DNA from 2 places in the Neobacillus sp. NRS-1170 genome. Region 2 is predicted to be linked to the other one. Evidence: riboswitches for the same ligand, from Rfam matches in the RefSeq annotation. Region 2 holds a riboswitch; the other holds the start of a gene.
The links. Region 2 has a riboswitch for FMN ahead of ribE (riboflavin synthase). Riboswitches for the same ligand answer to the same signal wherever they lie in the genome.
Positions count from the first base shown of each region.

Region 1 (16,669 bases), on a different contig from region 2:
AGAGCAAGTGTCAAAGGATCTCCCAAATGTTGGCGAATATCGCCCAGTTTCGAATAATCAGGTCGAAAATCATATCCCCATTGTGAAATACAATGGGCTTCATCTACGACGAATAAGGAAATGGACAGCTCACCAAGCTTTCGTATAATAAAAGGAACACTTAACATTTCCGGTGATATAAAGATAAATTTATATTTTTTTAACTGGCGAAGGACACTATTTTTTTCCTCTTGTGTAAGAAACGAATTCAATGCAACCACTCTTTTTTCACCAAAGCGCTTAAATTGCTCTACTTGATCCTGCATTAGGGAAAGGAGAGGAGAAATAATTAATATGTGTCCTTTTAGAATAAGCCCAGGAAGCTGATAGCATAAGGACTTTCCTGTCCCAGTAGGAAGCATGGCGAAAGTATGCGTTCCTGCTAAAATAGAAGTGATTACTTCCTTTTGTCCTATCTTGAATGAGTCATAGCCAAAATGTTTTTTTAATAGAATCTCTAACTCCATTATCGCTCACCATACTTCGCCAATACTAATCTTATTTGAAAGTAGCTGGCCATTTTCACTTTGTCCCTTATTAACTTAAGCTGCCGCGATTTAGTTTGCCGTGAAATTTCCAGAATTGTGTCCTGCAGATTTTTTTCTACATAGTCATCAATTGAAAAATCATTAATATGTAAGGCAAATTCTACAAAGTGGTCCTCAATTGTACTTAATTTTAAATGCCTTATGTCTGCAATAATCTCAGGGGAATACCCTTGAGTTAATAGGTTCCATGTTTTTCTGGATGAAATTGTTAATTCATTATTTTGTTTTAAATCCCTCATAAGCAACGATAATAATGGAAAGTGCTTTGGTTCTCGATTAATCTTTTGCAGCAAGTAATGGATAATATTGATAAATTCAATATTATAATCGTGAATATCCATATTCAGCCTCATAGCTGTCTGCTCAGAAGTTAACCCAATTTGTTGATACCCTGTCAATCGGAAAATTAGAACAGAAGGATCGGTATTGTTGGCTTCTTTAAAACTATCTACCAGCTCGGAATAAAGCATGCTTCCCATTTTCTGCCTGGGTACTTGGACTTCTTTTATGATTGTTTTCAACCAAAAATGAACATCTTTGTTTTTTTGTATGGGGATATATTGGGTCTCATGGTACACAAAGTTTGAAGCTACTTGGACTAACAAAGATAATCTTTCCCAAAAATTCATTGTAAATGGGTGATAATCCCAACCATTCAGAAAGCTGGGCATCTTATTGTCATTTAAATTTACCTCTCCATCTGGAGTAAGGATGAATCGCTGCTCCCCACAATTGTGAATCCACTTTTTTTCAACCATATTGTGAATAATATTTTCGAAGGATTCTCGAGTTAGAGTATCATATATCCCAAATAAATGTTTCAGTGAAAATAAATGTGCATCTTGAATCGTTTGTGATGATTTTTTCCCATTTAAAAGGTGATAGATGGAATAAATCGTCCTTTCCCTATTTAATTTCTTTAAACAATTTAGAAGAATCGATTCAATTTGTTTCATCAAGGGCCCCACACTTTTCTGATGTTATTAGACAAATTACCCATTTTTTCTATCTTATTTTAACATGAAATGACAGATCTTGTTGCTCAAAATTATGCTAAAGTAACATAACCAAATCAACAAACCGGGTTATATAAAAGCAACTTTCTATTGAAAAGTTACTCGTACAGTTTTACAATAGATATGAGTAATGCATTTCCATATAATATGGATGAATTTTGTTATATTACTGGGAGGTTTTTTTTCATGGCAAAGTACACAATTGTTGACAAGGAAACTTGTATCGCATGTGGCGCATGCGGCGCAGCAGCACCAGATATCTACGATTACGATGATGAAGGCATTGCATTCGTAACTCTTGACGATAATGAAGGAATCGTTGAAATTCCTGATGTATTAGTTGATGACATGATGGATGCATTTGAAGGCTGCCCAACAGATTCCATTAAGGTTGCTGACGAACCATTTGATGGCAATCCAACTAAATTTGAATAATATTTTGTCAAAAAAATATTGTTAAGCTGCTAACCCTCTTCTGAATTTGAAGAGGGTTTTTCATTTTGCAATAAACAAAAGGCAACCACATTAATTGGTTGCCTTTTGTTTATTATACACTTTTTATTACGGATAATTTATTTATCCATGTTTGCAGTCGAATGAATAATAACATAAAGATGGATGACATAATCACACCTTTAATAATATTAAATGGAAGGATTGCAGGTACAACTATGTTACGCATGTCAGGATATTTCAAAAGGGCTGTATATGCTGGAAGAATGACAAAGTAATTGGCAATACTCATGATCACGGCCATCGTAATTGTCCCAAGAACTAATGCAATGGTCATTCCCTTACGTGTTTTCATTTTGGTATATAAATAATAGGTTGGCAAAATAAATGAGATTCCCGCGAGAAAATTAGCAATATGGCCAACAGGTATTCCTGTTGGACTACCGGTCGCTAAATAATTGAGTACAACTTTGATAAATTCGACAACAATTCCTGCAATTGGCCCAAAAATTAATGCTGCAATTAACGCTGGGATGTCACTGAAATCAACTAATAAGAAATTTTGGAAAAACGGCAGCGGAAAGTTTAATAGCATTAGTAGATAGGCAATACTGCTTAGCATTGCAATTGAAACCATGGCCTTTACATTTGTTTTCTTCATTACTTTCATCTTCCTCTCTCCTTTTTTGATCCATCACCTTAGGAAGAGAGGTTCAGCATACAGATGCCCTGTAAATAATAAACCCCCCAAGTAAAAAATACTTGAGGGAGTACAAAGGCACACTTAATAAACGTTCTAAAAACCATTATTTTTTGAACGCTTGCAGAACCTCCATCTTCTCCCATCCAGACTATACTGTCGGCTTTGGAATCGCACCAAATCCTGCCTAAAAGGCTCGCGGGCTTAAGAGTATACTCTAATACCGCCGATCGGGAATTTCACCCTGCCCCGAAGATAGATCGATATGAAATTATAAAATTATTATACTTGAGAAATGGTAATTTGTTAAGTAAAAAAATTAAACCCGTAAACAATATCATTTACGGGTCACGTACTCCTTTATTCGACAAATAATATTTGTTTCGGTTTAATCACATCAGAATGCAAATGATTAATATCCTTTAATCTCTTGACAGACATATTGCTTTTTTTAGAGATCGAGTACAGGGTATCTCCTTGTTGAACGACATATTTATTAGCTTTTATGTGTATTGAACGGCCTTTAGTTGAACTTTTAACATGTGTGCTAGCTTCAAGGACATCATATCCGCTAGAAGCAACTCCGCCTTGTACAAACTCACCCACATCCGCTTTTCCTAAAAGCCTTTCAGGGTCGATTGCATATTTCTTATCATATCTCCATTCTAATTCATGTGTTTCAAAATGGAGATGTGTTCCTGTGGCTTGTCCCGTTTTCCCCATTTTTCCAACGACGTCACCTTGTTTTATGTTTTGGTTAACATAAACATTACGTCGAGTTAAATGTGCATAAACAGTAACAACCTTACTTGGGTGTTTAATAAACACGACATTTCCGTATGTATTGGAAAAATATGATTTGATGACAATTCCGTCATCAACCGCCAGAACTGGCGTATCGATTTTCCCAGCAATATCTATCCCTTTATGTTTTCCCTGCCTTGTTCCGTATGTATCGGAAATGACTCCATCTGCGGGCCAAATCCAATGTTCCTGTAATTCCTTCATTTTTTCCAAACTTGCAGCTTGTGAATGTTTCCCTCCTAAAAACAATAAACTGACACAAAGTGCCATAATAATGGCAATCAAAAACCTCTTTATGTAGTCACGCATTCTAATCCTTTTCCTCCTTAAATCTTCTACTCACATCCACCATATGTTTCCAGTTTCTAGTTTAGAACTTAAACTAAATAGGTAATAGACCCTGAGCATACTTGTTATAATTTGGAGACATCAACTATTTTATGCATAAATAAAGGCTTTTTTCGTAAACTTTGTTGCTTTTGGTACTTAATAATGTTCATTTACTAAGTTTTTGGGCAATTTTTGCAAATGTTCTTACGAAAAAAGCCTAAATAAAAAAAATCAACCCATTATAGGTTGATTTACAATTTATTGGATATTGCGCAAATTTGGAGCAATTGGCACTTTATTTTCCTTTGATAAATCAAAGGGTCCTATATGTGTTAACGGGGAATTCTTAACAACAATTTTCTCAACCCCAAAATCCTTAGCGGTTAACATCAGAGCCTCAAATGAATATAATGTCAGTTGATTATCTTTTAAAGTAGAATCGCCTTTAATAGAAAGAGATAAAGTTTTGTCCGAAATGGTCACATCATAAATCTGTAATGATGGCTGCAGCGAACTTTTCAAACCATTTTCAGGTTGATCTACCCTCATTGCCTCTAAGGCAGCTCCAAAATCTTTATAGCTATTTTTGGTTGGAGTTAAGTAGGGCAATTTACTGCCAACAGGATAATAAAACAAAAAAGCATGATTTTTCTCGATTACAATATCCTGTTCCTGCCTGCTTCCGTAATTACCTAATTCTATACCTGGTTCTCCATTTGTTGTGAACCTTATCTTTCTAAGGTTACTATTTGATGCTATATCTTTTTGTAATACATTAATAAAATTTGTTTCATTGGTTGATCCTTGTCCGTATAGGTGGTTTGAAGGAACGTCAACATTAACGCTATTATTATTTTGGTCTAGCTCCAATGTCGCATTTAACGGGTAAAATTCACTTAATCCCCATTCTTCTTCTTTTAGAGAAGCCATATTTTCTGCAAAAACAGTCAGCCAGGATTTATTGCCTGCGTCTGAAACAATAGTAGAAACAGGAATAAGAATCTGTGCTTGTTGGTCAGGTATCCAATAGGTTAACACCTTACCATTACCCACTTCATCATCATAAATCGCAGATTTCATGACTTCAGTACTTAAAAGCTTTGCCTCTTTGGTTCCGGAGTTTACCCCCTCCTTTGAGGTTGATTCCTCCTTATTCATAGCAATTCCAGCATCTTTATTAGCTGTGGTTTGCTCCAAGGACCTTTTTTCTTGAGCTTGATCAAAGGAATTATTTGTTCGATTCATTAAGTTAGGAACTAAAATAAGAAAAAGAAGCATGGCCGCTGCAGTTGCGATACCTGGTAATAACCATGGTATCAATTTGCGCTTTTTTATAGAAAGATTCTGGTAAATGTCACGAGGATTGCGATGATCTTGTATTTTGGGCATTTGCCTTAATAGTTCCTCGAGCTGCTTATCGCTCCACTCTGACTTTCTCACTATTTAATCCCTCCTTTTCATAAAACATTTCCATGTGCTTCTTTAAAACTTTTAAGGATCGATGCTGTGTGGTTTTTACTTTACTTTCTGTCCATCCCAAGGTTTTTGCTGTTTCAGCAATGGATAAATCATGTAAATACCTTAAAATGATTACCGCTCGTTGATCCATCGTGCAATATTCTAAGCATTTGTAAATCCATTTAATCTCTTCCTTTTGGACAGTTATCTCCTCTGGAATAGGATAGTCATCCTTAACTTGATTGGATGACCAATCAAATTTTTCGAAAATTCTTTCCTTCCATCCCTTTTGCTTCCGAAAAAAGTCAATAGCCACATTACGGGCAATAGAAAAGAGCCAGGTCTTTTCACTGCTTTTCCCCTCAAAACGATTATAGGACTTAAAAACTCTTATATAAACTTCCTGGACAAGATCCTCTGCATGTTCTTTGTTTTTAACCATATAAAATAGAAATTGAAAAACGTCATGATGATATTTTTGATAAAGTTCATCGAAAACGGAGTCCATCAATTCCCCTCCCCGTTCATTAATATTAGTCGATATTTATGTATAAAAGGTTTCACATATAAATATAGACTCTTTTTAGGTAAAAAGGAAGGTATTTATTGGAAGCTTCAAACCCCAAAAATGCCTATCCGAAATGGATAGGCTTTAAAAATGTTCCTCGTGAATCAAGAACAATCGGCAAAATACCTGCTCTTTTTACTATTTTCGAGGAAGCAGGAAGGAAAATGTCGTCCCTTGTCCTAGCTTGCTTTGAACAGAAATATGCCCCCGATGGGCATCAATAATATTTTTGGCTATAGCAAGTCCCAGTCCAGTACCTGCCCTTCCCCTGGTCCTTGCTTTATCGGCCTTATAAAAGCGTTCAAAAACAAAAGGTAAATCTTCTTCAGGGATCCCTGAACCTGAATCCTGAACTTCTATTCTAATCCCATTGTCTTCTGAAGTTACGTTTAACCGGACTGAACCGCCTTTTGGTGTGTGTCTTATGGCATTGTCAATTAAGTTTGTTAAAACTTGTTCAATCCGATCAGGGTCAAAGAAAACAACGGAAATTTGGTCATCTATATCAACGTGTAATTGAATCTCATTATCTTTAGCAAGGCCTTGAAATTTATGGATAATCCTATTTATAAAAGATGAAATATTTATTTCATCGATTGTCAATTGGATATGTCCCGCTTCCATTCGAGCTAAGTCAAGAAGTTCATTCACCAGCCTTCCCATACGAAGGGACTCATCATAAATAACCTTTGCCATTTCTTTTTTCTCTTCTTGGGATTCGGCAATATCATCCACAATTGCTTCACTGTATCCCTGTAACATCGAAATGGGAGTTCTAAGTTCATGTGAAACATTGGCAATAAAGTCTTTTCTCATTTTTTCCAATTGCCTTTCCTTCGTCATATCCCTTAAGACCGCAACGGCTCCACGAATAAAGCGATTGCTGTATAAAGGACTGACAAGGATTACCCAATGGCGGCCCTGAAGAGAAATTTCCCCTACCTGTTCTTTTTCTGTATCTACTGCCTCCTGAAAAAGCTCCATGACTTGCGATGGAATGGCCTCCGAACTAGGTCCAAACTCACCGTTTTCATAGTACCAGTATTGAAGAAAGCGGTCTGCAGGCGGATTGGTGATCAATATTGTTCCATCCCGATTAAAGGTGATTACTCCATCTGCCATACTGCTTAATATGCTGGAGAGCTGTTCCTTTTCCTGACTAAGGGCATTCATATTGAATTTCAATTGTCGTCCCATTTGATTAAAGGCAGTTGCCAGTTCCCCGATTTCATCATGTGTTAGAATCGGTACCTTAGTATCAAACTTTCCTCTCGCCACTTCAAACGCTGCCTCTCTCATTTTCCGTAATGGCGCCGTTATTCTGGTTGATAAAAAGAAGGCAAATATAGTTGTCAGAATAATCGCAACACCAGCTACAAGTAAAATAAATCTTGTTGTAGAGCGGGATGTTTCCTGCATGTCTTCCAAGGATTGATAAATAAAAACAGCACCATTTTCTTCACCAGTCAAATGAAGCGGTACACCAATAATGGAATAATTGGCATCTTCATTATTCCTAATTTTTTCTGATGAGAGGTTTGAGATTTTTTCGACAGTAATGTTTTTATTAAATACTTTCGATAATTCTGAATCATTTTTAATATCTGAAATGGATAATTTCTTTCCCTTTTCCGTATTCGGAGAGTAATAGATATCTTGATTGTTTTTAACAATTAACACTTGGGTATCATTATCTAGAATCTCCCAAGATATTTCTAATCCTAATGGAAATTTATCATCAGGATGGTTTTCGAGAACACTGGCAATTTTTTCAGCTGTGTGTGTCAAATCACTTTTTGTTACTTTGATGTTATTGTTTTGGGTGTATTCCAAAAGCATGACAGTAAGGATAAATAATATAAAGGATACTAATAAAAGGATGGTAAACCAAAGTTTACCTACAACACTTCTTAAAAAGGTCATTCATTATTTACCTCAAATTTATACCCTACGCCCCAAACTGTAACAATCATTCTTGCTGCCTGTTCAGACACTTTGTTTAACTTTTCGCGGAGACGCTTTACATGCGTATCAACGGTTCGCAAGTCACCAAAAAATTCATAATGCCAAACTTCTTTTAATAGCTGCTCACGATCAAATACTTTATCCGGTGCCTTGGCAAGAAAATATAGCAATTCATATTCTTTAGGTGTCAAGCTTACTTCTTTCCCATCAGCAGCTACTCTATGGGCATCATTATCTATTGTTAAATGTGGAAACACAATAACATCCTTAGTTGTTGTCTCGGTTTGCAGGTAGCTAGTTTGTGAGGCCCTTCTTAAAAGAGCTTTTACACGCAGGACAACTTCCCTTGGGCTGAAAGGTTTCACAATATAATCGTCTGTTCCTACCTCAAATCCCTGAACGCGATTAACCTCTTCCCCTTTTGCCGTTAACATGATAACGGGAGTTGCCTTTTTCTCCCTAAGCTCACGGCAAACTTCAATACCATCTTTGCCGGGCATCATTAAATCGAGGAGTATGACATCATAGTCATTATCTATTGCTTTGATTAACGCCTCATTACCATCTTCAGCTTCATCAATTGTATAGTCTTCACGCTCTAAATACATTTTTAATAAGCGGCGAATTCTTTCTTCATCGTCTACTACTAGGATTTTCACGTCTTTTTCCATTATTAATCCCCCCATGAGGTTTATTTTACAAAATGGTAATGGTTTTTGCTATATTTTCAGGGAATTACTCCTATTAAAAGTGTCAATATTATGACAAAGGTATTTTTTTGAAAAATACTATTGCTTTTTTTAAACGCTTATTAAATTAGTCTGTTCATATCCGCTCCAATGAACAGTGGTAAATAATCAAGAATTCCCTTTAACATTGTGCTTTTAAAAAAACCTTCACTTTAAGTGAAGGTTTTTTAATTAACTGCCTGCGTAGGAATGCAGACCGGCAATGACTAGGTTTACAGCGACTAAATTAAACATAATAATGACAAAGCCTATTACGGCAAGCCAGGCTGATTTTTCTCCATGCCATCCCTTTGATAAGCGAAGATGCATAAATGCTGCATAGAAAAGCCAAGTAACTAAAGCCCATACTTCTTTTGGATCCCATCCCCAGAACCTCGACCATGCCATTTGTGCCCAAATCATCGCAAAGATTAGTGCCCCAAGTGTAAACACGGGGAATCCAATTAGTACTGATCGATAGCTAATTTCATCAACGAAATCTAGCTTAATATTTTTTACTAGCGGTTTAAGTGCAGCTGCAATCCGCTTTCTTAAAATAACGCGAATTAATCCATAAAGGATAAGTCCTGCCATCAATGACCAAATAACCGTATTTAATTTTTTTGCATTAATGAAAGCCGGCATTTCTACCAGCGGCTTAAACCCTTCTTTTGTCAATAGTTTTCCTTCATGCGGGCCAGTAATGGCAGGCATCGTATATTCAAGATTTGCTTCATTTCCATGTTTATCAATCCAGGTAAATTTCTCATGATACCCTAACCCTGAAAATGCTGAGGAGACAGCGACAAAGCCCAGTACCGTTACAAGCGAAAACATGACCACTTCAAGCCAAAAGGTTCGTTTAGATGCCCTCGATTGATCAATGGCCTTAACCAGATAAATTAATCCGGCAGCAAAACTAATGGCCAAAATTGCTTCGCCCATTGCTGCAGTGGTTACATGGATATGAAGCCAGTAGCTTTGTAAGGCCGGTATTAATGGGGTTATTTCTCTAGGAAACATGCTTGCATAGGCAATAACCAGAATCGCAACAGGCATTGTAAACAAACCGAGTAAAGTTGTTCGATAAATAAAATATATAACTATAAATGCACCAACTAAAGCCATTCCAAAGAAAGTTGTAAACTCAAACATATTACTAACCGGTGCGTGCCCGGCTGCAATCCATCTTGTTATAAAATAGCCCAACTGTGATATAAAACCAATAATTGTTAATAAGACAGCAATTTTCCCCCAGCGATTAGTTCCTTTCTTTTCCGTCTCCCCCTTTTTAGAGGTAATGGAACCGCCGTAAAAAAGCGTTGCAGCTAAATAAAGAATAAAAGCAATAAACAATAAATTACTACTTATTGTTACCAACTAAACTACCTCCTTATCCTGTTTCTCCATTTGAAGTTGATCATCCGGCATATTCAGCTTCGTATCGGTTAAAACAGTTTCTATTTCTCTCTTAAGTCCGTACCAATTTTTATTCGTGTGTGCCGCAATCCAAACCTCACCGTTTTTGTTTTGCACCCAGATCCTGCGGTGGTTCCAATAAGCTCCTTGAATGACACCAATCATAAAGATAATGCCGCCTAATATGATGACCCATAATGATGAATCCTTGCGGACGATAAATCCGGAAACATTTTTAGTCTCAATGCCTTTAAAGGCCATTTTATAAGTATTATTACCTGACGGTTCAATTGTTTGCCTGATTGCAACGAAACTCGTTTCTCCTTTTGGATTTTCAGGTGATATCATCCGAAAAACAAAGGCAGGGTTATTTGGAACTCTTGACTTTGTAGATGGTTCTCCATTTTTTCCAAATTCAAAATCAGGAAAATAACTAAGAACTTTAACCGAGTAGCCATTACCTAGTTCATAAACTGACTTTGGATTCCTAAGGTTGATTTTCATTTCACCAAAGGATTGACTTGTCTTTTTATTGGTCAAGGCAAATGTCATTGCTTCAAGGTCACTTCTAAACGAAGCCTGGAAAATAGAATACCCTTCATAGGTTAAAGGATGATTTACTCGAACCTTATAATCGTTAATCTTTTCAAGCTTTGGTTTTTCTCCGGGAATATTTTCACCGACACGATTGTAAAGAATAACGTTAGATTGGTAATTCTTAACTACTTCACCTGCTTCTTCAATCGCCTTTTTAAAAGTTTTATCTTTGTTTTTATCATAATGCTGCAGGATGAATTGATTATTTTTCAGGTAAAGCTTTTCCCCAGTCTCGGGCACAAGGGCTGTTTCGCCTTCTCTGACCCAAAGGTTCTCATTAACGTACACTCCAGGCACAAAACGAAGCATTCCGCCAAACAGGAAAATAATTAACCCTACATGGTTAACATAAGGGCCCCATCTTGAAAAACGGCCCTTTTCAGCTAATAAATCTCCATTTTCCTCACGAACCTGGTATCGTTTTTCCTTTAGATGCTTCTTAATGACCGTAAAGTCGTCTTTATCCATATGTGAATTGACGCCAAACACGCGCTGGCGTTTTAAGAAGCCTTCATGTCTTGTTACTCGTTGGGCTTTTAATGCCTTATATAAAGGGACGACCCTGTCAAGGCTGCAAATAACAAGAGAAATACCTATCATGGCAATTAATAATAAATACCACCATGAACCATACAAATCATTAAACCCTAATTGATAATATAATTTACCAAACCAGCCGTATTCCTCTTCATAGTACACTTCCGGAGGCTGGTCAATATACATTTCCTGCGGCAGGATTGTGCCAAGCGAAGAAGCAATAAGGGTTATAATAATAAGCCAAACTCCGACCTTTACTGAAGAAAAGAAATTCCAAATTTTATCTATAATTGTTTTGTTATAGGTTTGTGAGCGGCGTGCACTGCCTTCGTAGCGCATATCAAGCAATGGATTCTTTTTCTCATTTTCATCCAGGACTTTTCCGCATGCTTCGCATAACACAGTTCCATGTGGATTAACGTGCCCGCATTCACATTTAACATCTTTCATTTTAAAAAACTCCCTGTTACCTAAGGTTTTATTTGCTCCATAAATTCCCTGACCGTATTTTCAGACATTTCTCCAGTATTGTATTTAACCACCTTGCCGTTTTTATCAATCAAGAATGTAGCTGGCAATGGATCGATTCCATAGGCAGTCATTACTTCCTTGTCAGTATCAATCATAATCGGAAAATCAAGTTTATAGTGTTCAGCAAATTGATTAACAGCAAGTTCAGATTCTTGGATATCGACTGATAAAACCTGAACCCCTTTGTCCTTAAATTGCTGATATTGATTATTGATATAAGGCATTTCCTTTTTACAAGGCGGGCACCATGTTCCCCAAAAATTCAAAAATACCCCTTGTCCCCGATAGTCTGAAAGGCGATGCTTGTTCCCTTGCATATCGGTTAAAACAAAATCTGGTGCCGTTTCACCTACCGCCACTTTTAATTTATTGTCTTTTGTAAAATTAGCATACAGCGTATAGATAACGGCTGCTCCTAGAACAAGTAATATTACTGTTCGAATTACTAATCGCCGTTTTTTCATTCCCAACCCTCCATTAAATCTCCTGACACAAGTAGTCTAAATTATATCATTTTTCAATCCTATCATAGTGTAAACCCTCGCTGTTAATTGTGACGGTTCTATGAATTTTTCTTAGAAACATCATTTGCAAGGGTTCTTAATTGTTTTACCTCGTGCGGAGTTAGTTCTCTTGCCTCTCCGGCCTTCAAGCCATGTAAGGTTAAAAAAGCATATCGCTCCCGCTTTAATTTCATAACTTCATGACCTATAGCTTCAAACATTCTTCTAACTTGGCGGTTGCGGCCCTCATGAATGCTGATCTCAACAATGGCTGATTGTTTTTTCTTATCTACCGAAAGAACCTTTACTTTGGCAGGTGCTGTTTTACCGTCCTCAAGCCTAATTCCCTTTTCCAATTTTCTAATGTTTTCTCTTAACGGAATTCCTTTGATTTTGGCAACATACACTTTTTCAATTTCATTTCTTGGATGCATAAGTAAGTTAGCAAATTCTCCATCGTTTGTTAGTAACAATAATCCTGATGTATCATAATCAAGACGACCAACTGGAAATATTCTTTCTTTAAATTCAGAAAAGAAATCGGTTACAACCTTTCTTCCTTTGTCGTCACTGACACTTGAAATGACTCCTCTTGGTTTATATAAAAGAAAATAAACAGGTTCTTCTTTCTCGATTTGAATTTCATTCACTTCTACTCTATCGGCAGAAGTTACCTTGACACCGAGTTCCTTAACAACCTTGCCATTTACTTTAACTCTGCCTTCTTTAATTAATTCCTCTGCTTTTCTTCTTGATGCAACACCAGCTCGAGCTATTACTTTTTGTAATCTTTCCAAATTTTTCACCTCAAAATTGATCCATTCTATCCTAATGAATTATGACATAAATCCTTCACTTTTCAAAGTAGCGGGTTTTATCAGTGGACATGAAAAAAGTAGATTCAATATAGTGAACCTACTTTTTTGTAAACTCTAACCTATTTTGTTCCAAATATTAGGCCTACGACAACTATTGAAACAATAATTCCGAAAACATCCGCGAGCAGCCCTACTTTAAGTGCATCTCCCATTTTTTTAATCCCAACTGCTCCAAAATATACGGTTAAAACGTAAAAGGTAGTATCCGTACTTCCTTGCAGCACAGAAGCAAGTCTGCCAATAAAGGAATCGGGTCCGTATACAGCAATTAAATCACTTGTCATTCCAAGTGCAGCTGTACCGGAGATGGGTCTAATGAACAATAATGGTACGATTTCAGCGGGCACTCCAATCGACTTCATAAAGGGACGGATCCAATGCATTAAGGCATCTAATGCCCCGGAGGCCCGAAATATGGAGATGGCTACGAGCATACCAACTAAGAAAGGTATGATGGTTACGGCAATTTTTATTCCCTCTTTGCCTCCTTCAACAAAACTTTCATAGGTTGGAACTTGTTTAAAAGTTCCATATATTAGAATAAATCCGATTAACAGTGGGATAAAAGTAAGCGATAGCCCCGAAATCAGCCCCATATTTTTCACCCTTTTCGGCTTCTGCGATAATAAAAATAACGATCTATAAGAATGGCACCTATTGCTGAAAGTATAGTAGCGATTATGGTAGGAACAACAATTTCTGTTGGGGAAATGGATTTATAATTCATCCTGATAGCAATAACAGTGGTTGGAATTATTGTTATGCTTGCTGTATTGATGGCTAAAAAGGTGACCATGGACCTGCTTGCTGTATTTTTTCCGCCATTTATCTTTTTCAATTCTTCCATTGCTTTGATACCAAGTGGTGTAGCTGCATTTCCCAAACCGAACATATTAGAAATCATGTTGGACAATATATATCCCATCGCAGGGTGGTTGGCCGGTACCTCCGGGAATAGTATCTTTACCAGCGGACGGAATAGCTTCGACAACCGTTCGAGGAGACCTGATTCCTCAGCAATCCGCATCATCCCAAGCCAAAAAACAAGGACACTGATTAATCCGATACATAGGGTCACAGCCTCTTTTGCTCCATCAAACACCGCCTTGTTTACTGCCTCCATTGTTCCGTTAAAAGCCGCGAAAACGATACCAACGATAGTCATGAAAACCCATATATAATTAACCATTTGCGTTCACACCTATAATAGAAAAGAAAATTTCTTTAGCATAATCAAGAAGCCCTTGCTTCTCTTCTTTTTCATTTTGATAGTATATAGGAGTTTCAGTAACAACTCTGCCATCCAAATAAACGGCAGCCTTACCAACTATTTGCTCAGTTTTCTTTCCATTGCTCCATTTTTTCTCTGGCTTGTTCAATTTATATTTCACTGAAAATAAATCCATTTCCTCGCTCGTAGCAGGGTACACAATTGATTTTTTTACAAACAAATGATTTTTATATACCTTATTGGTCGTTACATTAATTTTCCCCTTTTCTACAATTTCAGCCATATCATAGTTTCTGAAGCCATCTTCATACATGGAGATGTGGTCATCCCAATCATTGGAATCATTCAAGGTAACCGCTATTAAACTCATATCTCCTTTTGTTGCGGTTGTTACAAGCGTTCTTTTTGCCCGCTTTGTATAGCCGGTTTTTCCTCCAGTGGCATATTTATATTTTGTCAGCAGCCGGTTTTTGTTCTTCCAAACACGGTCCCATGCTTCTGTTGGGTTAGGGGCACGGTGTACCTTTGTCCCCGAGATTTTTGCGAACGTTTTATCGTGCATCGCATAACGCATTAAAATAGCCATATCATAGGCAGAGGAATAGTGATCTTCATGATCATCAAGTCCATGCGGGTTTGAAAAATGAGTATCAAACATTCCGATTTCCCTGGCCTTTTGATTCATTAAATAGGCAAAGCCATCAACACTCCCACCTACATATTCGGCGATGGCTACCGCAGTATCATTTCCGGATCTTAGCATCAACCCATAAACCAAGTCACTCAGCTTAATTTTTTCTCCCGGTTTTAAATAAACCGATGACCCTTCGGCATGGGTTGCCTTCTCACTTACTTTAACATATTGATTCATTTTTCCCGATTCAATCGCCAAAACCGCTGTCATGATTTTCGTAATACTGGCAATTCTCCTTTTTGTATGCGCATCTTTTTCATATAGGACTCGTCCAGTCTTCTGCTCTATGAGTACAGCACTTGCTGCACTTACTCCAAGGGAAGCATCCACCTTTTGAGGAATGTTAGCAACGAGTATTGAGACCATGAGGAAAAAAATGACTAGCTTTGAAATCATTCTCATTAGATTTACCTCGTCCCCTTCTTTAATGTCTAGCTGCAGCGCCTGGGGCTCTCTGGTCTAAGCCAATCCGGTGAGAAGGTTAAAAAGCAACCTTCCCACCGGATTGGCTTATGCTTTGAGCCCCTGGGCAAGGCGCTTCCGCTTTTCGATTTAATAAAAGTTTATGCAGGACAAGGCTTGATATGACAATTAATAGAGAAAAAGGCAATCCGCCAATAGACAGATTACCTTTCCAAATATTTAAAAAGCCGGCCATTTTATATCTGCTGCTTTTTCAAATCTCATTTCAACATCGCTCCAATTCACAACATTCCACCAATTATCAACATAGTCTGCCCGGTTGTTTTTATATTGAAGATAATAGGCATGCTCCCATACATCTAATACAAGGAGAGGTATGGTATCCCATTGGGTTAGAAGCATATGCCGTTCGGATTGCAATACCTCTAGATGCCTTGCTCTTGGTGACCAGACTAACAGCGCCCAGCCGACTCCTTCAACTTGCTTTGCCGCTTCAGAAAACTGTTTTTTAAAAGCTGTGAAGCTGCCAAAATAGTTTTCTATTTCCCCTTTTAGCGGTCCATGGGGATTTCCGCCGCCATTTGGACTCATATTTTTCCAAAAAATCGTATGAAGGTAATGACCTGACCCGTGAAAGGCAAGTTCCCTTGACCAATGCTTTATAAGCGAAAAGTCATTCGTCTCTCTAGCCTTTTTAAGATTAAGTTCGGCCTTATTCAACCCCTCGACATAGGAACGGTGGTGCTTATCGTGGTGAAGCCTCATTATTTCCTCTGAAATATAAGGCTCCAATGCATTATATGGATAAGAAAGCTCCGGTAATGTATGGCCCCCAGGCGGAATTGTCTTTTCTACTACCCAAAGCTGCCCGATTTCCTGCTTCCGTTTAAAATAGGTTTCCATTTGTTCATGGATGTTCTCTGCCTTCGTTTGTAGAGAAAGGAGCTCCTCATTGGACAGCTCTCGATTCGTCCCTTCTATTAATTCCGTAAATGCATCAAGCTGTTCCCATAATTCAGAGTTATCACCGACTGTTTCTGAACGAAGAAACTGTTTCATCTGCTCATTCCATTCAAATAATTCATTTACATAGCGGCTAAACCGTTCCATGTTATCCACTCCTATTTATGCTGTAAATCTACATAAATAGTATGAAAATTTTAGTCTATTAAGAACCCAAAAAAGCTGCCATTGGTATTACAATTACCAATGGCAGCACTCGCATTTTCTCTGTTAAACTTGGCTGT
Region 1 is NZ_JBITPF010000013.1:68-16,736, reverse strand. It holds gene ACIFOT_RS05040 (RecQ family ATP-dependent DNA helicase) at 1-506, opposite strand, end outside; gene ACIFOT_RS05035 (helix-turn-helix domain-containing protein) at 506-1,543, opposite strand; gene ACIFOT_RS05030 (ferredoxin) at 1,790-2,038, shown strand; gene ACIFOT_RS05025 (ECF transporter S component) at 2,151-2,717, opposite strand; FMN riboswitch at 2,887-3,017, opposite strand; gene ACIFOT_RS05020 (peptidoglycan DD-metalloendopeptidase family protein) at 3,117-3,869, opposite strand; gene ACIFOT_RS05015 (negative regulator of sigma-X activity) at 4,149-5,330, opposite strand; gene sigX (RNA polymerase sigma factor SigX) at 5,305-5,856, opposite strand; gene ACIFOT_RS05005 (ATP-binding protein) at 6,055-7,839, opposite strand; gene ACIFOT_RS05000 (response regulator) at 7,836-8,552, opposite strand; gene ccsB (c-type cytochrome biogenesis protein CcsB) at 8,802-9,989, opposite strand; gene resB (cytochrome c biogenesis protein ResB) at 9,990-11,612, opposite strand; gene resA (thiol-disulfide oxidoreductase ResA) at 11,633-12,157, opposite strand; gene rluB (23S rRNA pseudouridine(2605) synthase RluB) at 12,256-12,993, opposite strand; gene ACIFOT_RS04975 (spore maturation protein) at 13,134-13,670, opposite strand; gene ACIFOT_RS04970 (nucleoside recognition domain-containing protein) at 13,676-14,263, opposite strand; gene ACIFOT_RS04965 (D-alanyl-D-alanine carboxypeptidase family protein) at 14,256-15,401, opposite strand; gene ACIFOT_RS04960 (superoxide dismutase) at 15,642-16,532, opposite strand.
Region 1: another riboswitch for FMN. It lies ahead of ACIFOT_RS05025 (ECF transporter S component); the one in region 2 lies ahead of ribE (riboflavin synthase).

Region 2 (16,669 bases):
ATTGAAACGTCCTACCACGATTCCAACCTTTAATCCTGAGCCAACTAAATTACCTTCAAAAATATATCCCATCTTAATTCCTCCATTTTTTTATTTGGTGCGATAAACTAAGTTGATGATTTCGCTACGGGCTCTCGCTTTCCGCGGGCGTGCCGGGGCCTCCTCTGCGCCTAAGCGCCTGCGGGGTCTCCCCGGACCCGTACTCCCGCAGGAGTCGAGCACCATCCGCTCCAATCACCAATTTCTAAAAAAATTTATTTCTTTAGAATTTGTTTGCAGTATCTTTTTCTTTATTCTTTCGGTATTTAATTAAATCTTCAATGGTAATCATTTTTACCTTTAATTTATCAGCAATTTTACGGAGTTCTGGGACACGAGCCATCGTTCCGTCTTCATTCATAATTTCACAAATGACTCCCGCAGGCGCTGAGCCGCATAGTTTGGCTAGGTCTACGGCCGCTTCGGTATGTCCTGTTCGCTTAAGAACTCCGCCATTTCTTGCGACAAGTGGAAAAATGTGCCCCGGTCTTTTAAAATCTTCTGGATTTGATTCTGGATCAATCATGCTTAGGATCGTTGCTGAACGTTCAAATGCTGAAATTCCTGTAGTTGAAAATTTATGGTCAATGCTTACGGTAAAGGCGGTTCCATGCGGGTCCGTGTTTTTTGAAACCATCGGATCAAGTTCCAGCTTTTGTGCCAGTTCTTGGTCAATTGGAACACATATAAGGCCTCTTCCATGGATAGCCATAAGATTGATGACATCTGGTGTCGCATATTCAGCAAGGGACAAAAAATCTCCTTCATTTTCCCGACCCTCGTCATCACAAACAATGATCACTTTTCCCTCTTTTAAATCGGAAATTGCTGCTTCAATGGTATCAAACACGGATAATCACTCCTTTTAATAAAAGCCGTTTTCTTCTAAAAATTTAGCGGAAATCCCTCCACTACTTTTGTTCTGATTATTTTTTCCAAGATTATTCATAAAATGCCCCACGTATTTGCCAATCATATCGCATTCCAAATTAACGATATCACCAGAGTCTTTTTGCCCTAATATACTTTCACCAAGGGTATGCGGGATTAAAGATAAGGTAAAGCTATTTTCGGAAACTGCAAAAACGGTAAGGCTAGTCCCATCAACTGCTATAGATCCTCTTACAATGATATATCTTAATAATTCGGGGTCTGTATCAATTTCATAATATACGGCATTTTCTAATGCTTTTTTGCTTTTAATGATTCCTGTTCCATCAATATGCCCTGAAACGAAGTGACCACCAAACCTTCCTCCAGCAGCCATTGCTCTTTCAAGGTTGACTTTAGAACCACGTTTAACCATATTTAAACTCGAAGCCCTAACGGTTTCCGGCATTACATCAACAGTAAAGCGATTTCCCGAGAAGGAGGTCACAGTCAGACATACACCATTAACAGCAATACTATCACCAAGATGGACGTCTTCAAGAATTCTTTTCGCGTCAATGGTTAATACAAACGATTCTCCTGTCCTCTGAATATTTAAGATTGACCCAATTTCTTCAATAATTCCGGTAAACATTTTTTCTTCTCCTTTATTAAGGAATACAAAAAACCCTGAAGAATTTTCTCTTCAGGGTAAAATAAAGACAATAGGAAAGTAAGGCTTAGAAATAGGCAATTTTTGCCATTTTCATAATCCTGTTTTTTCCTTCTCCCATCCAGACTTTAACTGTCGGCCCTGGAATTTCACCAGATCCACCGTTTAACGAGTACGTTAACCGGGTCACGGACTAAGAAGCATCGCTTCATCACCGCCGGTTAGGAATTTCACCTTACCCCGAAGGAATTATTAAAATATACTTTCTATAGTAGTATACTTTAATAAAAGAGTAAAGGGAAAGGACTCCTATTTTCAGAAAAATTCTGGAATGTCATATTATTTTAATATGTTTTCACAGGTAATAAGATTTCAAAATGGAGATCACCATTCGCATTTTGTTGTTTATGTTCTTCTTTATAGACTTCTAAACTTAAAGCATAATGATCCTGTTCATAGCCATATTCCTTCATCCATTCGAACATTTGAAGATATGTATTCTTAACTTCTTCGGGTCTGCCCTTATGGACACCAACGACATAGTTTTTTCGCGGGATAGTAAATCCCACCATGCCTTCTGGGATGGCTTCAATTTTTTCTACAGGTTTCGCGACATAATAGGTAAACTCCGTTTCCCTGCTATGAAACGGCGCAATCAACACTGGTTCTTCCGTTTGATGGGGAACTTCGCTTAAACGATTCTCCATCTCTTTAAATAGACTCGGAATGAGCTCAGCTTCTGAATAAGTTCCACTCCAAGAAATTCCAACTACTTTTATCTCTTCTTTTTCTACAACTTGGATTCCCAAGCAAATCCCCCCCTTAAAATCATCATATTATTAATATTCTAAATTTAGTACTCAAATCCCTCCTTAATAATTCGGTTAATATAATATTTCATTAAAATTTCCATTAAAAAAACAACCTATGTTGTCCTAGGTTGCGCGCGAAAGAAGTTATTTCAAAATATTTTGTGAAATATTAAATATATTCCATAGGAAAGTAGCATATATCGCTGATAGGATCCAAGCTAACCATGGTTTTTTATAGTGGACAGCCAAAACAGAAAACATAACAAAGCTAAAAAATGCAGACCACCATAAATTCCAGCCGTTTTTATGGACCATGGCTCCTAATTTCAGATCTGTGTATTCATTTATCGTATAGACAAGAGTCCAAGCGAGGATATGAAGCATTTTTTTCCAAACCGCCTTAGGCATATGGCCGAGAAAAATACTGATTGTCACAGGATATTTTATTAACATAACTAAGAAAGCAATATGTGTGTGCTTTGCCCATAATTTATCGCTTCCAATCGGAACATATTCCCACATGCTATGTTTAAAAAATAAAAACTGATACACCAAATCCCCAACCATCAAGAAAAGAAAGGTAGGGTAATAGGTCCCCCAATTTTTCCAATCACCCCATTTTATTGCTGAAAAAATAAAAATGGCCCCATACATCACGTTCAGATTCACATGACTGCTCCTTCACATTCTAATTACCTGTATTTTTTCCAGTAAATTGTAAATTAATCACATAAAAAACAGAGGTAAATAAATTACCTCTGCTTCACTAGTCTCCTGCTATAGCAACGCTAGCCGGGTCTTTAATCATCCCATCTTGAATTTGCAAATCACCGAAGGAAATTCGTTGGAGTTCATTCCAAACTGTAAGTTGTTCCCGATCATTTTGTTTTACAATTTGATCGTTAGAGATACGATAAGGCACAAACGTCATCCCAATTTTTTCATTCTTTATATCCAAGTGTAATACACCCGTTTGCGCTGCATTCCCTTTTATATAGTTTGGAAAAAGGAAATTTCCGAGCGAATAGGCAATCGGTTTGTCTTTATAATATTCAAAGCCTTGCAGCACATGTGGATGACTTCCAATGACCCCGTCCGCACCTGCATCAATCATTAACTTTGCCCATTCTCGCTGGAAGGGTTCAGGAGTGCGCTTCGTTTCAATGCCCCAGTGGATAAACACGAATAAATAATCGGCGTCCACTTTTTCTGTTTGAATGGTCCGATTGATCAGACTGATATCATAACCATTCGCTAGACCAGGTTTTGAAGTTGTCGCTACCCAGCTAAAATCAGGCAGAACCTTTGAGAAAGCCAGTATTTTAACTATTTTCCCTTTTATGCTGTAGGATTTGGCTGCATACGCTTCGTCTTTGTTCAAACCACCGCCGACATAATCCAATTGATATTGCTTTAAATTGAAGACTGTATCCGTAAACCCTTGTAGCCCAAAATCAAGCGAATGATTGTTGGCCAGACTAACGAGTTGAAACCCCGCGTTCTTTAATCCTGATAACGCAATTGGGTCTGAACGAAAAGTATATTGTTTCCCTTGCTTAGTCCCTCCGGTGGTAATGGATGTCTCTAGATTGACTACGCTTAAATCACTGGAAGCAAGTTCCGTTTTAATATATACGAAAGGATAATCCGCTCCTTTTTGTTTTACTGTTTGCTTTACTGACCAATCAAACATCGCATCCCCTGCAAACGTTAACCGAATTGGTTCCTCTATGACTGTTGAAGCTACCTTCTGTTTAACGGAGATATTATAGGGTGTTTGCTGGAGAGCCAAAAGTTGATCATAATAGGAAGGCTCCCTATCCATGGAATGAATTTGTTTATTAATTCTTTCAAAAAGCTTATCCGCATAAAAATTGAAAAACGATTTTTTTTCGTAGGTTATGTATTGTTTGCCATAGGCCGTTGAGTGTAATAGTACTTGACCACCTATAAAAATCAACATGATGACCAAGATTTTATATTTAAGCAATTCTCTCCCCCCCTGACTTTATCAATAAGTTTAATAGGAGAAAAAGGAAAATACTGTCGTATTTTGTTGAATTTTTTAGATATTTTTAATGTAAAAGACCGCTCAGTAACTGAACGGTCTTAATAGTTTAATAGATAAATTTAACTTCCTGGGGAATGGCCAGATTTAGCCCTTTTGCTATCCGCTCGCCATACTCCGGGTCAGCTTTGTAGAAATGCTGGATTTGACGGAGCTTAATATCATCTCTTTCGACAGGCTTCATCGCCCCAACGATTGTTTCTACTAAACGTGTCCGCTCATCCGCAGACATTAGTCGATAAAGATCCCCAGCTTGAGTGTAATGATCGTTTTGATCATATGCTGCCTGTTCAGCTGCACCTGTAACCTGAAAGGCCGTTTGCTTTTGTTCTGGTGCTTCCTTTGGTCCGCTAAAGCTGTTCGGTTCATAATAAATGGAACCTCCGCCATTGTTGTCGGAACGCATCGCACCGTCACGTTGATAGTTATTCACTTCAACCTTTGGACGGTTAATCGGCAATAGATTGTGGTTCGAGCCAACGCGGTAACGATGGGCATCGGAATAAGCGAATAAGCGCCCTTGAAGCATTTTATCTGGTGATGCCTCGATTCCTGGTACCATTGTTCCAGGCGAGAAGGTTGCCTGCTCCACTTCTGCAAAATAGTTCTCAGGATTGCGATTAAGCACCATGCGTCCTACCTCAATCAGCGGATAATCCTTGTGAGACAAAATCTTTGTCACATCAAATGGGTCAAAGCGGTATTTATAGGCATCTTCAAATGGCATAATTTGAACATGCAATCTCCAAGCAGGGAAGTCGCCTTTTTCAATCGCATTAAATAGGTCTTCAGTATGATAATCAGGATTCTCGCCTGCTATTTTACCTGCAACATCAGCTGCCATGTTTTTAACGCCTTGCTCTGTCTTAAAGTGATATTTCACCCAAACTGCTTCACCTTCAGCAGTGACCCACTTAAAGGTATGACTGCCGTAGCCATTCATATGTCTTAAGGTTGCTGGAAGTCCGCGGTCTCCCATTAAATATGTGACCTGGTGCAGCGATTCAGGTGACAATGACCAGAAATCCCAAACTGCATTTGGATTTTTCAAGTGGGTTTTTGGATCTCTTTTTTGTGTATGGATAAAATCTGGGAATTTAATCGCATCACGAATAAAGAAAATAGGTGTGTTATTTCCAACAAGGTCGTAATTACCTTCTTCTGTATAAAACTTCACCGCAAAGCTGCGGGGATCACGAACGGTATCTGCAGAACCTAACTCACCAGCAACGGTTGAGAAACGGATAAACATAGGTGTTCTCTTTCCAACACCGTTAAATAGCTTAGCCTTTGTATATTTTGACATATCATTTGTCACTTCAAAATAACCATGCGCACCAGCCCCTTTTGCATGAACAACACGCTCAGGTACACGCTCCCGGTTAAAATGGGCCAATTTTTCAAGGAGATGAACATCTTGGATTAATGTTGGTCCCCGTGACCCTGCTGTCATTGAATTTTGATTATCACCAACTGGTGCTCCAGTTCCTGTTGTTAAGTGTTTGTTTTCATTACTCATTTGATCACCTCGTAAACAATTTTTGAACCATTGACTAAATTATAATATAAATTTTATTAAAATCAATATTAATTTGTAATTATTATAATTTAATATTTAATATCAATTATTAAACATGTACACACACTATTACATAGGATTAAAAAGAAAGGACGTTATTCCAAAATTAAGGAAGAACATCCAAAAAATTTGTATATATAAAATTTTAATATGTAAAAAAATAGATTATACTGTATTTATCATCTATTTTAGGAGGCAATTATGTCAGAATCCAATCAAGTAAATCCGGCTGAAACACAAAAAAAGAAAATTAGCTTACAAGAAGCTATGAAACAGCAGCTAGAAAACAAAAAGAGCAAGGCAGCCGCTGGAAGTGGGAATATGAGCGGTTCTCAAGCGACGAAAAAACTAACAAGCCAGCAAACGAAAAAAGTAAGCAACTCACGCAGAAAAATGGGAGTATAATGAAAGGCTAATACATTAAAAAAACAGACTCAGTAACCTGAGTCTGTTTTTTTAATGTTACTTATGATTTACGGACGTTAACCGCTTGTGGTCCACGTTGTCCATTTTCGATTTCAAACGTAACCTCTTGACCTTCATCTAAGGTTTTGTAGCCTTCACCTTGAATTGCTGAGAAGTGAACGAATACATCATCGCCGCCTTCGCGCTCAATGAATCCAAAACCTTTTTCACCGTTAAACCATTTTACTCTACCTGTTTCCATTTCTTTGTAGCCTCCTAGCATGTAGCCATAACATTTTTTTGCAAATTATACTTGCTTGATTATTTTTACCAATCCTTTTTCTTCCTATACAATCTTTATTCCAAAACATGAAAATTTTCTTATTTAAGCACCCATTTGCGAATGGCTTTGGCAACTCCATCCTCTTCATTTGTTGATGTAATCCAATCAGCAGCCTGTTTGACCGTCTCCTGGGCATTACCCATTGCCACCCCAAGTCCGGCCTCTGTAATCATCGCCATATCATTTAGACTATCCCCGACTGCCATCACTTGATTCATTTGTATCCCTAGGCGTTCGCAGACAATTTTGAGTCCTTTTGCTTTATTGATTCCCGATGGATTTACCTCGATGTTTTTTAAGGTGGAATTGCTTAGTTCGAACTCCCCTTTAGCCTGTAATTCTTTTTTAATCAGCTCTCTTGTTGCATCATCCTCGATATTAAAGCCAAATTTTAACCATTCCTTAGTATGTAAATCCTCAGGCATATCATCATGCCAATTGCGTTCGGTGCTGATTGCCCAGAATTTTGTTTTATGCTGTTTAGATAACTCCCACATCCACTCGATAAGCTCCGATTTAACAAGATTTCTTTCAACTATTTCGCGTTTTTCATCCCATATTTCGCTGCCATTTACAGTAACCAAATAGGATGTGAGTTCAAGAGCGTCAGCGTGTTCCCTGCTGGTGAGCAAAGAACGGCCTGTGCTTAGAACTACAAAAATGCCCTTTTCTTGTGCTTCCTTAATTGCCTGCCTATTCTCTTCTGAAATTTTTCCTTTGTTGTTTAATAGTGTCCCGTCCATATCCAGAGCAATCAGTTTAATGTCAGTATCCATTTCGAAATAACTTTCCCCTTTCAAATGTTTTCATTGTTTAAGTAAACACTTTTTATGAATAAAAATCAAAATTTCTTGACTGTATGAATAAGAAAAAAACTGCGATTTTATCAGAAACTAAATTCCAAATTTATTGATTGTCCCTGCAAATAGTCCTGTTGATTTCAACCAAAATTATTGCAACACACCTATTCTTTCTGGCTAAATGAGTTGCAACTTATTTTATATTTTTGACAAGCTTAGTAGGGAGGGCCTGTTCTCATACATGCTTTAATCCCCTTTACCGGCAGTTTCGAAACCTTTCAGTTCTTTTAAACTGCATAGCTGCGCTAAATTTTCTCCTTTTAAAATTTATAAAGCATTTTTCCCATTAAAAAACACTCTGTTGATTGGCGCGGAAGGCACTAAGACTCCTGCGGGATTACGGGGCAGGGGAGACCCCGCAGGAGCGCAGCGACGAGGAGGCTCCCCGACAACGCCCTCGGAAAGCGAAGTGCCTGGAGAGCCAATCAACAGACATGTTAAAAACTATAAAATTTATTACTAATAATATAACAAATTAACACGGTGAATTACTAAAGGACACAAATAAAATAAAAGGCTATCGAGAGTTTTTCGATAGCCTGACTGTGATTAATTTGCAGTTTCAAATTATTGCTGGTATTGCACACGGTGGAGATTGGCAAAAATTCCTCCCTGCTCAATCAGTTCATCATGACGGCCCTCTTCTGCTATGCCGTCCTCGGTCACGACGATGATTCTGTCGGCATTTCGGATCGTTGCCAGCCTATGGGCAATGATTAATGTCGTTCGATTTTGCGCGAGTTCTGTCAAGGCTTCTTGAATTACCAATTCCGTTTCTGTATCAAGTGCAGAAGTTGCTTCATCCAATATTAAAATTGGCGGGTTTTTCAGGAACATCCTAGCAATGGCAATTCGTTGTTTTTGACCACCGGAAAGCTTTAAACCTCTTTCCCCAATTTGTGTTTCGTATCCATCTGGAAGGGAAGCAATAAATTTTTCAAGATGGGCGCGGCGGGCCGCTTCTACGATTTCCTTATCGGTTGCCTCATGTTTTCCATACGCAATATTTTCCCTGAGTGTTCCTGTAAAAAGAAATACATCTTGTTGAACAATGCCAATTTGTGACCGCAATGATTTTTTTGTCATATTCCGAATATCAAGTCCATCGATGAAAATAGCGCCGCTGTTAACATCATAAAATCTGGGAATCAGCGAGCAAATTGTTGTTTTCCCTGCGCCAGATGGACCGACAAAGGCAACAGTCTCGCCAGCAAATATATTTAGATTTATTTTTTCTAGCACGGGTTTTTGCATGTCATAGCGAAATGAAACCTCATTAAAGGTAATTTTGCCATTAAGTGCAGAAACTCTAACGGCGCCTTCTGTATCTTTTACATCCGGCTCATCATCGATTAACTCGATAAACCGTTTAAATCCAGCCATTCCTTTTGGGTACAGTTCCATTATTGCGCTAATTTTATCAATTGGATTAAAAAGGACATTAACATAGAGTACAAATCCTACCAGTTCCCCGTAGGAAAGCTGTCCTGAAAAGCTTAACCACGCACCGTAAACTAAAACGATAATCGTAATTAGTCTTGTCATCATGTAAATGCCTGATAAACTGAAGGACATAACTCGGTATCCCCCAAGCTTAGCAGCGCGGTATCGTTGATTATTTTTTCTAAATCTAGCAATCTCAAATTCTTCATTTGTAAACGATTGAACGACACGGCTTCCAGAAACACTATCCTCGACGCGGGCATTAACATCAGCGATGCTTGAATACATTTGCCCCCACGCCTTGTTCATTTTCAAATTACAAACAATCACAAGTAAGATTAATAATGGAAGAACTAAAATAGAAACGAGGGCCAGCTTAACGTTTATGGTAAGCATAATCCAGAATGCCCCGATGAACGTCATAACCGCAATAAAGACATCTTCAGGCCCGTGATGGGCAAGTTCTCCGAGATCAAATAAGTCATTTGTTATCCGGCTCATTAAATGCCCGGTTTTGGTATTGTCAAAAAAGCGAAACGACTGCTTCTGTACATGCTCAAACAGTTCTTGCCTCATATCCGTTTCAATATTAATCCCAAGCTTATGCCCCCAATAATTGACGACAAATTGCAGAAATGTACTTAATAAGTAAAGCAGGAATAATCCAATACTAACCGAAACAATGGACGGCCAATCTCCTCCAGGCAGCAGTACGTCAATAAACCACTTGACTGCGAGCGGAAATGCTAATTCTAATACTGCAACCACCACTGCACTGCTAAAATCTAAAATAAATAGCCTTTTGTGGGGTAAATAATAAGAAAAGAAGCGCCGAATCATACCATTCTCCTTTGTTCAAAAGTAGCAATAATAGGATTATATGTAAAAATTATGAACAATTTCAATATTTTTGAAAATAAGACTAAAGCGTTTTTTGGGGGAATTTTTTTAGGTGAGCATTTTTTTAGGCGGGCTGAATTTAAGGCCTCTTAAGGACAAAATTGGTCTTGTTTTCATCCAAAATGTCCTTAATTAAGACCTCATTAATGGCAAAAATCGGTTTAGCACCAAGCAATTTTTTTAATGATGATGGTGATGGCTGCCTTTTGATGGATTGGTAATGACCCATTCCTCTTTTGGCACTTGGAAGTATTGAATCCATACGCCATCCAAGTACTCATCGTTTTTATCGAGTATAAAATCAATATCCTTATCGGTTCTAACAACTTCATCCTTTTCAGTTGGCGTATCAAGCATTAAATCATAGTGCGCATGATCTCCATGAATACTGGTGACGTATACGCGGAACATTTTTCCTTCTGCTTCTTCCACATCCATCATTTTTTTCAATGCTTTGGCTGCAATTCGATTAATTTTGACTTTCATCGTACCTGTCTCCTCTTTCTATGTAGTATTAACATTATCTCATTATTATTCTAAAATAGACAATTTTAAGCCATTTTTCAACAATGATTAAAGCTGTGGAATTATATTTCCAAACTATTCCATGATTAGCATTTTAAATCCTTAACAAATTTGTCACAACTTTTTTTAAAAACCTATATTATCATCATAGACATCTTGGTAATATTGTGAAAGAGGAAACTTAATCCGAAAATTAATCTAAAATAATAATTAGTTTAATTGGATTTTTTGCTTGAATTTTTTTAAAAACGGAGTTATCCTATTGAAGTTTGTGAATGAATTCACGTAAGGATTGTGAAAAAATGAACAATTTGCCTGAGAGGAGCTTTACAATGTTTAAAAAGGGCTATTTAATCCCCCTGTTGGCTTTCCTGCCTGTCTTATTATTAAGTGGCTGCAACAAAATGGTGGTATTCGACCCAAAAGGTCCTGCTGCCAGAGACATTCTTGGTTTGATAAACTGGTCACTCGTTTTAATGCTGATTGTGGTTGTCGTTGTTTTCGGATTATTCGGGTACATTGTTTGGAAGTACCGTGCTACACCAAAGAATAAAGACTACGTGCCACCTGAAGAGCACGGCAGTACAAAATTAGAGATCATTTGGACTGCCATCCCGATTTTGATTGTTATTGCTTTAACAATCCCTACTGTAAATACCATTTATAAACTAGAAAAAGTGCCTGCAGGCTATGAAGATAAAAAGCCAATTACCATCAATGTCACTTCAGCTGATTGGAAATGGATCTTCAGCTATCCTGAGCAAGGCATTGAAACTGTGAACTATGTTAACATTCCCGCTGGGACACCGGTTAAGTTTAAATTAACCTCTGCTGGAACTATGCAATCCTTTTGGGTTCCTGCACTTGGCGGTCAAAAATATACGATGAACAAAATGGAAACAGAGCTTTATTTGACTGCTGATAATCCTGGTGAATTTTTAGGAAGAAATACGAACTTTAACGGGAAGGGATATGCCGATATGGAATTTACTGTTGAAGCAAAATCCTCTAAAGACTTTGAAAAATGGGTTAAAGAAGTAAAAACAAACGCTCCTAAGCTTACAGAGAAAAAATACAATGAGCTTTTAAAACCAACTCACTTAGGACGTGAAACATTTACTGGCACCCACTTAGCATGGGTCGACCATGGGAAAATGAATTCGAAAACTTATACAAATCCTGAGTTATACAAGGTTCACGGAGTTCAAGGTAAGATTTTTAAAGATGAAGAAAACAACACGGAAATGAATGACTCTAACGGAGGTGAACACAATGGGAATTAATTGGCATGACTTTTTCATTGTAGGAAACCCATTAATCCTAGGTTCACAGATTGCTATAGTTTTAACTATGGTTGGTATAGTTGCTGGTATAACCTATTTAAAAAAATGGAAATGGCTGTGGCGCGAATGGCTGACAACTGTTGACCATAAGCGAATTGGGATCATGTACATCCTTTCAGGTGTATTGATGTTCTTCCGCGGTGGTGTTGATGGTCTGTTAATGAAGGCACAAACCTCCCGCCCTGAAATGAAATTTTTAGATGCACAACATTATAATGAAATCTTTACGACTCATGGCGTTATCATGATTTTGTTCGCAGCAATGCCATTGTTAATTGGTTTAATGAACGTGGTCGTTCCGCTGCAAATTGGGGCTCGTGACGTTGCCTTCCCGCAATTGAATGCCTTAAGTTTTTGGCTGTTCTTCAGCGGTGCGATGCTATTTAATATTTCGTTCGTTGTCGGCGGATCTCCAGATGCTGGCTGGACGGCATACTTCCCTCTTGCCGGTAAAGAGTTTACGCCTGGGATTGGTAATAACTATTATGCGGTTGCCCTGCAGATTGCTGGGATCGGGACATTGATGACAGGTATTAACTTTATTGTTACCATTTTAAAGATGAGAACTAAAGGCATGACATTAATGAGAATGCCAATGTTCACTTGGACATCATTTATTGCTTCGGTCATTATTGTCGCATCATTCCCTATCTTTACCGTTGCTCTTGCGTTGATGACCTTTGACCGTATTTTCGGTACCCATTTCTTTACGATCTCAGGCGGGGGAATGGATATGATGTGGGCGAACCTGTTCTGGCTATGGGGTCACCCAGAAGTATATATCGTTGTACTCCCTGCTTTCGGGATGTTCTCAGAAGTTATCTCAACCTTCTCACGTAAAAGGTTGTTTGGATATAATTCAATGGTATTTTCAATCGTCGGTATTGCATTTTTAAGTATGCTAGTTTGGGTTCACCATTTCTTTACGATGGGTGCCGGACCTGCAGTAAACTCAGTCTTCTCCATTACGACGATGATGATTGCCATTCCAACTGGTGTTAAAATGTTTAACTGGCTGTTTACGATGCGGAAAGGCCGAATTGAATTAACAACTGCGATGCTTTGGGCACTTGCATTCATCCCATGCTTTGTCATCGGTGGTGTTACCGGGGTTATGCTGGCAATGGGTGCAGCCGATTATCAGTACCATAATACCCTTTTCCTTGTGGCCCATTTCCACTATGTATTAATACCGGGTGTAGTATTTGCCGTATTTGCCGGTCTTTATTACTGGTGGCCTAAGATGTTTGGACACATGTTAAATGAAAAAATTGGTAAAATTCATTTCTGGTTCTTTACAATTGGATTTAACTTAACGTTTATGCCAATGTTCTTCCTAGGATTAGATGGGGCTGTTAGACGTTCTTACACCTATTCTGCTGAATCTGGTTATGCTCCGTTATTCCTATTATCAACGATTGGTGCCGTTATTCTAGCGATTGGCTTTGGTGCCCTTTGCTATAACATTTACTGGAGCGCAAGATATGCAGACCGTAATATCTCAAACGATCCATGGGATGCACGTACACTTGAGTGGGCTACCGCTTCTCCAGTTCAATTCTATAATTTTGCTAAACTTCCAGAAGTAAAATCAATCGATGCCTTCTGGTATATGAAGAAGCACAATGAAGGTTTAACCTTAAAAGATGAAGAAGTAGAAGAAATCCATATGCCAAGCAATTCAGGTCTGCCATTTTATATGGGTGTTGTCTTTGGAATCACCGGATTCTTCCTGGTTTTCGAATGGAAGATTGCAGCTCTTGTAGCAACAGTCGGAATCCTTGCTGGGTTGATTATCCGGTCATTCGATTATAATGATGGATTCCACGTTCATAAAGATGAAATCAAGAAAACTGAAAAGGCATGGAGAAGTGTGAATAAAGGGGTGAACAACCATGTCAGCTAACATCAATACTGCTTTGCCGCTTGAATATCAAACAGAACAAAACAGAATGAATATTTTGGGATTCTGGATTTTTCTTGGTGCCGAAATCATCCTATTCGGAACATTATTCGCTGTCTTTTCTGTTCTAAATGCCCGCTATGCTGGCGGGCCTACCCCTAAGGACCTTTTTGAAATTAAGGTTGTCATGGTAGAAACCATCCTTCTGTTAACGAGCAGTTTCACTTGCGGTCTCGCAATCTATGAAATGCGCCGCGGTAGCCGTAATGGATTGTTACTTTGGTTCATCATCACTCTTTTACTTGGGGCTGGGTTTGTTTTCATGGAAATAACAGAATTCATTCATTATGTCCATGAAGGCGCAACAATGCAAACTAGTGCGTTCTTATCAAGCTTCTTTGTATTACTAGGAACACACGGGCTTCACGTTTCCATGGGGATTGGCTGGGCCACTATGGTCATCATTCAGATTTTCCGAAGAGGTTTAACGCCAGTTACTGCAAGAAAGACATTTATCATCGGGTTATACTGGCACTTCTTGGACGTTGTGTGGATCTTTATCTTTACATTTGTTTATTTAGCAAGGATGGTGGCGTAAGATGGAGAAAAATCATAAAGGATTTCCAGTCACACATGTAATCGGATTTATTATGTCACTGGTGCTTACCTTTGCAGCACTAGGAGTTGCCATCAAAACCTCCCTTCCCTTTAAAACTATACTTTGGATTATTGGATCGCTTGCCGTCATTCAAGCAGGTCTTCAGTTATACATGTTCATGCATATGAACGAAGGCGAAGATGGAAAATCACAGGTAATCAACGTAGCTTACGGCTTCTTCATCGCAGTCATCACAGTTGCAGGTTCGATTTGGGTTATGTCTTTCGGGATGTAATAAGAAAAAACGTAAAAATAAAGGGTATCAGGCACCATTGAAATATTCACAATGGTGCCTGACACCCTTTTGTTATTTTGGATTTCGTTTTCGTTTTGTCCTTACAAGCTGGTAGCTGATAAAAGCGACATATAAAGGAATCGCCACATATATGAAGTATGGAAACCGGTACTGTTCTTTTTTAAACACGAAATAAATGGCATATCCTAAGAAAAGCGTGATGATGATCCCGTATTTTGGCAGCGGGATATCCTTTAGACTCGGTATTTTAATCGTACTAACCATTAAATAACATAAGACAAAAAACGAAATAGGCAGGATAATTTCAGGCATCTTCCATTGAAACGTTGTTAACAATGTCAACAGACCGCCTGCCGCGGTTATCGGGACACCTGTGAAATATTTAAGTGACGATTTCACCGCATTAATATTAAACCTTGCCAATCGATAAGCTCCGAATAACGGGAAAAGACCGGAAATCGCCATGCCTGGTATCCCAAAATAAGAAAAATAGGAATAATATGCCATCATCGCAGGTGCCACACCAAAGGTGACAATGTCCGCCAATGAATCAAGCTCTTTCCCCAGTTCACTTTCGACCCTCAGCATTCGCGCAATCCGACCATCCATACTATCCAGCATCATCCCTATTAAGATAAGGATGGCCGCATTTTTATAATCACCTTGTGCCGAATACATCACCGACAAGAAACCGCAAAATAAATTTAACAGTGTAAATAAGTTAGGTATACTATTTCTAATAATATGTATCACTCCAATTTTTAACCGCGAAGCTTTCAGTTCTCAACCTCATATCTCGCTTTTATATTTCTTATTATACCGTTTTTCCTTGTAAAATTGGAAAAACCATATTAATACTGCCAGCCAAAATCCACTGGCAAAATAACCGCCGATAACATCACTTGGATAATGTACCCCTAAATAAATGCGGCTAATACCAATTGAAAGGATCATCACAATACTAAAGACAATCAAAATACTTCTTCCCCATTTATTCGGAATATGCCGCCAAAGTAAAAAGGTGATGATCCCATAAACCGTAAAAGCATTCATTGCATGTCCGCTTGGAAAACTGTATCCCTCGATCTCAATCAAACGGTGCAAATCCGGTCTGACACGCTGAAAAATATTCTTTAAAATCCCATTAATACAAGCAGAACCAAGGATGGCTGTAATAAATAAAATAAGTTCAATTCTATGATGGAGTACTTTATAAAGGAAAAACATAAGCAACAGACTAAGAATGATAACAAAGTTTGCTGAACCAATATACGTAAACGTCTTCATAACGCTTGTTATTCCAGGGGATTCTTGTCCTTGAATCATCTGAATTACCAAACGATCAAACCTGATTATTTTCTGGTCGCTGATTAATAAGGAGATTAAACTAAAGCCTATGATACATACAACGCTAACAATAAAAGCCATTATCAAATAGGCTCTTAAAATCATGAAAAAATTCCCTCCACCCTAGTTTATTTTCACCTTAACAGAAAAAGAAGAAAATGTAAAAAAGCAATCCCCCTCATAGAGGAATTGCTTTCACTCATTTAAGAAACCTTTGGTTCTTTTTTCACCGGATTTGATTCCTTGTCTTTCGAGAAAAACCAGCCTGCTGCCGCAATACCAGCTAATACAATATAAAAGCTTATTTTCCAGGCAGTTGAATGGGCAAATTCCTCATTTAAAATAGCAAGCTCGGGATGTGAAAGAGTATATACAGCAAGCTTAACGCCTACCCAGCCGACAATAGTAAAAGCAGCAATTTCAAGACCTGGCCTTTTTTCCAATAGCTTCACAAACTGATTTGCGGCGAAGCGCATAATGATTAATCCGATAATCCCGCCAGCAAAAATGACCAGGAATTTTCCTCCATCAAGTCCGCCAATTGCTGGAAGCGGTGTATCTGGAAGGACAACTGCCATCGCTACCGCTGCAAGAATCGAATCAACGGCGAAGGCAATATCCGCTAATTCCACCATAAAGACCGTT
Region 2 is NZ_JBITPF010000006.1:95,520-112,188, reverse strand. It holds gene ribH (6,7-dimethyl-8-ribityllumazine synthase) at 1-72, opposite strand, end outside; partial or broken gene ribB (3,4-dihydroxy-2-butanone-4-phosphate synthase) at 284-889, opposite strand; gene ribE (riboflavin synthase) at 905-1,564, opposite strand; FMN riboswitch at 1,688-1,834, opposite strand; gene ACIFOT_RS01940 (GyrI-like domain-containing protein) at 1,927-2,391, opposite strand; gene ACIFOT_RS01935 (CBO0543 family protein) at 2,539-3,063, opposite strand; gene ACIFOT_RS01930 (CapA family protein) at 3,161-4,384, opposite strand; gene katA (catalase KatA) at 4,512-5,981, opposite strand; gene ACIFOT_RS01920 (hypothetical protein) at 6,243-6,446, shown strand; gene ACIFOT_RS01915 (cold-shock protein) at 6,508-6,708, opposite strand; gene ACIFOT_RS01910 (Cof-type HAD-IIB family hydrolase) at 6,828-7,565, opposite strand; gene ACIFOT_RS01905 (ABC transporter ATP-binding protein) at 8,217-9,932, opposite strand; gene ACIFOT_RS01900 (iron-sulfur cluster assembly accessory protein) at 10,173-10,478, opposite strand; gene qoxA (cytochrome aa3 quinol oxidase subunit II) at 10,850-11,800, shown strand; gene qoxB (cytochrome aa3 quinol oxidase subunit I) at 11,790-13,766, shown strand; gene qoxC (cytochrome aa3 quinol oxidase subunit III) at 13,756-14,361, shown strand; gene qoxD (cytochrome aa3 quinol oxidase subunit IV) at 14,363-14,656, shown strand; gene pssA (CDP-diacylglycerol--serine O-phosphatidyltransferase) at 14,729-15,430, opposite strand; gene ACIFOT_RS01870 (phosphatase PAP2 family protein) at 15,467-16,129, opposite strand; gene ACIFOT_RS01865 (TerC family protein) at 16,228-16,669, opposite strand, start outside.